Regions from separate parts of the Brevundimonas sp. GW822-FHT03E11 genome, predicted to be linked through region 1. Evidence: predicted binding sites of a transcription regulator. Region 1 holds the regulator's gene; the other holds the start of a gene.
The links. The regulator LexA, encoded in region 1, represses DNA repair genes until DNA is damaged. The targets are predictions, from matches to a motif close to ATGTTCNCNANNTGTTCT.

Region 1 (3,406 bases):
AAGCACGGCAACCGGGCCATGTCCTCGAAATCCGGCTCGTCCGACGTCCTGTCGATCCTGGGCGTCAACATGGCCGCCAGCCCGGCCCAGCAGCGCAAGGCGCTGGACGAGGCCGGCATCTGCTTCCTGTTCGCCCCCGCCTATCACGGCGCCATGCGCCATGTCGGCCCCGTCCGGGCCGAGATCGGTTTCCGCACCGTCTTCAATCTGCTGGGCCCCCTGTCCAACCCGGCCCAGGCCAGACGCCAGGTCATGGGCGTCTATGACCCCCGACTGCTCGAGCCTCTGGTCGAGGTGCTGGGCCGGCTGGGCGCGACCCGCGCCTGGACCGTCCACGGCCAGGGTCTGGACGAACTGGCGACGTCCGGCCCGACCGAAGTGGCGGAATGGAAGGACGGCGCCGTCCGCCGCTTCCAGGTCACGCCCGAGGACGCCGGCCTGCCCCGCGCCTCCATCGACGCCATTCGCGGCGGCGACGCCGAGGAGAACGCCGCCGCCCTTCGCGCCCTGCTGGCGGGCCAGACCGGCCCTTACCGCGACATCGTCCTGCTGAACGCCGCCGCCGCCCTCGTGGTCGCGGATCGGGCGGCGGACCTGTCGGAAGGCGCCGCCCTCGCCGCCGCCGCCGTCGACGACGGCCGGGCCGCCCAGGCGCTGGATCGTCTGGCCCGCATCACCTCCACGCCGCTGGAGACGGAGGACACCCCATGACCGACGTTCTGGCCCGCATCGCCGCCTACAAGCGCGAAGACGTCGCCGCCCGCAAGGCCGCGACCTCTCAGGACGCGATCGAGACCCTGGCCCAGGCCGCCTCGGCCCCGCGCGGCTTCCGCGCCGCCCTGAATCGAACGGTCGAGGACACCGGCCGCCCCGCCCTGATCGCCGAGATCAAGAAGGCCAGTCCGTCCAAGGGGTTGATCCGTCCCGACTTCGATCCCCCGGCCCTCGCCAAGGCCTATGAGGCCGGCGGCGCGTCCTGCCTTTCGGTCCTGACCGACGGCCCCAGTTTCCAGGGCGACGACGTCTATCTGGGCCAGGCCCGCGCGGCGACCGCCCTGCCCTGCCTGCGCAAGGACTTCCTGGTCGATCCCTGGCAGGTCGCCGAGAGCCGGGCGCTCGGCGCCGACTGCATCCTGATCATCCTGGCCATGATCGACGATCGGCTGGCCGCCGAACTGCTGGCCGAGGCCGAACGCTTCGGCATGGACGCCCTGATCGAAACCCACGACGAGGCCGAAATGGCCCGCGCCTGCGCCCTCGGCGGCGATCTGGTGGGAATCAACAACCGGTCCCTGCGAACGTTCGAGGTCGACCTGGACACGACGGAACGCCTGGCGATGCTCAGCCCCGTCCGCGCCCTCCTGGTCGCCGAGAGCGGCATCTTCACACCGGACGACGTCGAACGCGTCTCCGCCGCCCACGCCCAGGCCATTCTGGTCGGCGAGAGCCTGATGCGGCAAGCCGACGTCGAGGCCGCCACCCGCGCCCTTCTGGCGGCCTGATCTCGCACGGTGCATGGTGAAGCGACGCCGTTAAGTTGACATTAGGAAGGAACACTTACAGAACATCGTCAATGTTCACGGCCCGTTCCGATTCGAGGAAGGGGCTTAAGAGGGCTTGGCGATGCTCACGCGCAAACAGCATGAACTGCTGATGTTCATCCACGAAAGGATTCAGGAGACGGGCGTCTCCCCTTCGTTCGACGAGATGAAGGAGGCGCTGGACTTGGCGTCCAAGTCGGGCATTCACCGGCTGATCACGGCGCTGGAGGAACGCGGCTTCATCCGCCGCCTCGCTCACCGCGCCCGCGCACTGGAAGTGACCAAACTGCCTGAACAGGCCACAGCCGGCGCTCCGCGCGGCCGAGCCGGGTTCAAGCCCGACGTCATCGAAGGCGGCGGCGCACGTCCCGTCGCTGCGGCCTCAGCCGCCAACGATACGCGCGAACTGCCGCTCCTGGGCAAGATCGCCGCCGGCACCCCCATCGCCGCGATCCAGCACGAGCAGGAACGCCTCTCGGTGCCCGAATCCATGCTGGGCAAGGGCGATCACTACATCCTCGAGATCGAGGGCGATTCCATGATCGAGGCCGGCATCCTGAACGGCGACCTGGTGGTCATCCGGCGCGGCGACACGGCGAACAACGGCGAGATCGTCGTCGCTCTGGTCGAAGGCGAAGAGGCCACGCTGAAACGCCTCCGCCGGAAGGGCGGCTCCATCGCCCTGGAGCCCGCAAACCGCGCCTACGAGACCCGCATCTTCGGCCCCGACCAGGTCGAGGTCCAGGGCAAGCTGGTCGGCCTCATGCGCCGCTATCACTGATCCGGATCCGGCCGACGCGCCCAGGGTCGATTCCCACGCACGTCGGCCGTCCACACCGCCTTCCAGCGGTCCGCTCCGTCGCGCCACAGCTCCACCGCCCCGCCGCGTGCGAAATCCGCCCCGTCCAGAACCAGCCGCCCGTCGCATGAGGGCGGCAGGGCGTGAACCACCGCCCGCACGCTGACCACCGGGGCCGCAAGGCACAGGGCGTCCATCTGCTCCATGTCCGGCGTCCGCCTGCCCCACCACAGGGCGACCGGCCCCGCCCCAGTGAGTTCGGGACGGCATGAAGCGCGGTCGCAGGCCCAGCCGGCCTCGGGGCGGTCCGCCAAGATCAGACCGCGCCGCCGGGACCACAGGTCCGTCGCAAACTCACGCACGCCGGGCCGGACGACGATCGCCTCGCCCTCCCGATGAAAGGCCGCATTGGTCCCGCCGTCGCCGATCCAGACGTCCGGCGTCGGCGCGCGCGGCCAGACCAGCACCGCCGCCGCCAGGGGCAGGCCCAGCCACCGCAGCCGCCCCTGCCACAGGCAGATGAACAGCACGCCTAGAAAGGCCACGGGCAGCACATAGTCCGGCGCGCTGGCGACCGTCCGCACCGCGCCGGGCAGGCCCGCGGTCCAGGTTCCGATCGCCAGCATCAGATCGACGCCCCACCCCGCCACCGCAAGGAAGGGTCCGCCCAGCCCCAAGGGCGCCAGCGCCGCCCCCAGGGCCAGGGTCGGCATCAGGACGAAATCGGCCACCGGCGCCGTACCCAGATTGGCCAGTAGGCCGTACACGGCCGTCCGGTTGAAATGCTGCATGGCGAAGGGTCCGGTCGCCAGACCGGCGACCACGCTGGCCGCGACGGCCGCCGCCAGCCAGCCTCCAAACCTCTGAACCGCCACGATCGGCCAGGGAGCCGCGATCTCGCGCACCCGCCGAGGCCAGACCTCCACCAGGGCCACCAGGGCCGCCGTCGCGGCGAAGGACATCTGAAAACCCGGCGTGACGATGGCTTCCGGTTGGATCAGCAAGACCACGAAGGCGGCGACGGCCAGCCCGTGCATGGTCACGGCCTGCCGGTCCAGCAATATGG
Region 2 (3,406 bases), 140 kb from region 1:
TCGTTCTTCTCGTTGGGCCGCAGAACCGCCGACTTGACGTTGAGGGTGAGGGTCTTGATCGAACCGGTGTAGCCGTCGCCTTGGGCGGTGAAGGTGCCGATGGTGGCCATGTCAGTCTCTCCTTTGCTTCGGGCCACGCCTGCCGCGGCCTCGATGGCGATCGGGAGACCGGAGCCCGGGCGGCGCGCAGGGAGAGCGGAGCGAGCCCCCGCAGCGAAGCGGAGGACCGCGACAAGAGACTTTCTTGTTTCGCGAGGAAGGCCGTCAGGCCGGGGATGAAAGTCGCGCAAGCGGTTGCGCCAGCCGACCGGGTTTCGGTCAGATCCGCCTCATCGAGAGGCCGCGCCGGCTGGCGCGAAAAGGATGCGAGACCCCGGCCGCCCCGAACACCCGGTCATCGCCATGGCCCCCGGCACGCTTGATCAGGCTCCCACCCGCCCAGGCTCAAACCGGCGCTCAGGCTGCGGCGGGGAAGACCTTCTCGACGTCAAGGCTCCCGGCGGGCAGAGCCCGCAACAGTTCGGTCTGTGGCCGCTGAAGGTCGAGCCAGGCCGCACCGTCCTCGGGCCGAAGCACCACGATCTGCCGGTCGTGATAGGGGGCGATATCCTCCCCCGGCTCGGTGGTCAGCATGGCGAAGGCGCCCTCCTTGATCAGGCCCGCCACCCAGAAGAGCCGCTGGCCGGACAGGGTGAAGCGCCATTTGGTCTTTCGCTTCTGTCCGGGCTCGGGGTCGGTGAATTCGAAGAAGCCGTCCGCCGGGATCAGGCACCGGTGCGAGCCATCGAAGGATCGCCCATCGGAACGGAAGTTGAAGACCGGGCGTCCGCCCGGCCCCTTCCAGGCCCAGGGGGTCATCACGGCCTCGGGCCCCTCCGCCCCCATCTGGATGATCGGGGCCCGATCCCCGATGCGGATCGAGGCCATCGGGCCGAAGTTCGGCATGCCGCCGGGAAAGACGAGCCGGTTTCCCGTCAGATTGAACGCCGCGATCACATCGTCGAACGGCAGGATGAGCTGGTACTCGTTGCACATCACACGACCTCCCGTGCTCTTGAACCGAGGATTTCACGAGGCCGCGCCGACCGCAAATCCCGGGGGATAAGACGCCGGCCGGATTGACTCCGACGCCGCCTTAGAACCAGAACATTTAAAGAACATTTATCTCCCCAGGGAGGACCCGTCCATGCAGGCCGTCTGCCCGGCCGACCTTGAAGACCTGCGCGCACAGGTGCGCGCCCTGGAGCAGGCCGATCGCAAATCGGTCGGCGTGCTTCCGTTCAGGGTCGCTGCGCTGGACGCCGCGCTTCCGGGCGGAGGTCTGGCCCTGGGGGCTTTGCACGAAGTCGCCGGCGGCGGAGACGACGCCGTAGGCGGCGCTGCGGCCGCGCTGTTCGCGGCCGGCATCGTCGCCCGTCTGCCGGGACAGGTGCTGTGGTGCATCACTCGACCGGACCTGTTCGCCCCGGCGCTCAGCCAGGCCGGTCTCGATCCGGACCGGGTCATCTATCTCGAAGCCGGTGACGAGAAATCTCTGATGGCCTGTTTCGAGGAAGGGCTGCGTCATGGCGGCCTGGCCGGCGTCGTTTGCGAGACGTCGCGCCTGACGATGACGGCCTCGCGCCGGCTTCAGTTGGCCGCCGAAGCCTCCGGGGTCATGGGCCTGGCGGTCCGACGATGGCGGCGCGCGGCCGAGGCCGCCGACTTCGGCCAGCCGACCGCCGCCGCGACGCGCTGGCGTGTCAGCGCCGAGCCGTCCGCCCCCCTGCCGGTCCCTGGGGTCGGCCGGGCGCGATGGCGGATCGAACTCATGCGTTGCCGCGGCGCCGACGCGGCGGACTTCATTGTGGACGCTTGCGATGAGACGGGTCGTCTCGCTCTTCCTGCCGAACTGGTCCGTCGATCGGCTGCGACGGCGGCTGGGCGCCGACGCGCCGCCGCCTGATCGCCCTCTCCTCCTCACGGGCCGAACCGGCCGCAAACGAATCGTGACGGCCTGCAATGCCGCCGCCGCCGCATGCGGCGCGCGCGTCGGCATGGCGGCGACCCAGGCGCAGGCGCTGATCCCGGGACTGGACGTGAGAGACGCCGACCCGAACGGCGACGCCGACGCCCTGGAGCGTCTCGCCCTGTGGGCGATGCGCCGATACGCGCCGGTCTGTCAGGCCGATCCGCCGGATGGTCTGGTGATCGACATCACCGGCGCCGCGCACCTTCAAGGGGGCGAGGCGGCGCTGTTGCGTGATCTGACGGCGCGGCTCCATGGGGCGGGCGTTACCGGCCGTGGCGTTATCGGCCCCACCTGGGGCGCCGCCCATGCGGTCGCGCGTTTTCGCGCCGACCAGACCCTCATCGCAGACGACGGCGTCGATTCGGCTCTCGCTCCCCTGCCTCTGGAGGCGTTGCGCCTGCCGGCGGACCTCACCGCCAGCCTGAGGCGGATGGGTTTCGAGCGGATCGCGGACATCGCTCATCGACCTCGCGCCCCGCTTCAACTGCGTTTCGGCGCGATGCTGGGGCGGCGGCTCGACCAGGCCTATGGCCGGGCGGCCGAGCCCTTGGTCCCGGTTGAGGCGCCCGAGACGCCGCGCGTCGAACGGATTTTCGCCGAGCCGATCGGCGCGGCCGAAACCCTGGCGCGCTACGCCGAAAGACTTGTCGAGACCCTGTGCGTGCAACTGGAGGCGCTCGGTCTCGGGGCTCGTCGACTGGACTGGCTCTGTTTCCGCATCGACAACCGGATCGAGGCTGTTCGCATCGGTCTGGCCCAGCCGATCCGGGATGTGCGCCGTCTGACGCGGCTGCTGACCGACAAGATTGAGACGATCGATCCCGGCTTCGGAATCGATCGCATGACGCTCGCGGCCAGCGCGGCCGAGCCGCTGAACTGGCGCCCCGCCGCCACGCGCCTCGGCGCGGAGGCGGCGCCGGATGTCTCCATGCTGGTCGATAGCTTGTCGAACCGCATCGGCGCCGACCGGCTGTATCGTCTGGCCCCGGTCGAGAGCGAGGTTCCCGAGCGGTCGATCCGCAAGGTCGCGCCCCTGGCGGCGCCGACCGGAGCGGCGTGGACGCCAGACTGGCCGCGTCCCACGCGGCTGTTCCGCAGACCGGAGCCGATCGAGACCATGGCGCTTCTGCCTGACAACCCGCCGACCCACTTCACCTGGCGGGGAATCCGCCGCCGCATCCGCCGGGCCGATGGTCCGGAACGGATCTTCGGCGAATGGGGACGCCGCGACGCCGAGATGTGGGCCGTCCGCGACTACTTCCAGGTCGAGGATGAGGCCGGCGAACGCTTCTGGCTGTTCCGCGCCGGCGACGGCGAGGACCCAACGACCGGCTCCCAGGCCTGGTTCATCCACGGGCGTTTCGGATAGGACGACGCAGAGTATTCAGCGATTTC

Region 2: the regulator LexA is predicted to act here: its motif matches at 1,144-1,161, upstream of AC1RKE_RS07730 (ImuA family protein).

Annotation. Positions count from the first base shown of each region.
Region 1 covers NZ_JBXANG010000004.1:157,092-160,497, reverse strand. The annotation lists gene trpD (anthranilate phosphoribosyltransferase) at 1-711, shown strand, start outside; gene trpC (indole-3-glycerol phosphate synthase TrpC) at 708-1,502, shown strand; gene lexA (transcriptional repressor LexA) at 1,624-2,322, shown strand; gene AC1RKE_RS08415 (ComEC/Rec2 family competence protein) at 2,316-3,406, opposite strand, start outside.
Region 2 covers NZ_JBXANG010000004.1:16,342-19,747, reverse strand. The annotation lists gene AC1RKE_RS07740 (DUF736 domain-containing protein) at 1-110, opposite strand, end outside; gene AC1RKE_RS07735 (SOS response-associated peptidase) at 457-1,035, opposite strand; gene AC1RKE_RS07730 (ImuA family protein) at 1,187-1,945, shown strand; gene AC1RKE_RS07725 (Y-family DNA polymerase) at 1,860-3,380, shown strand.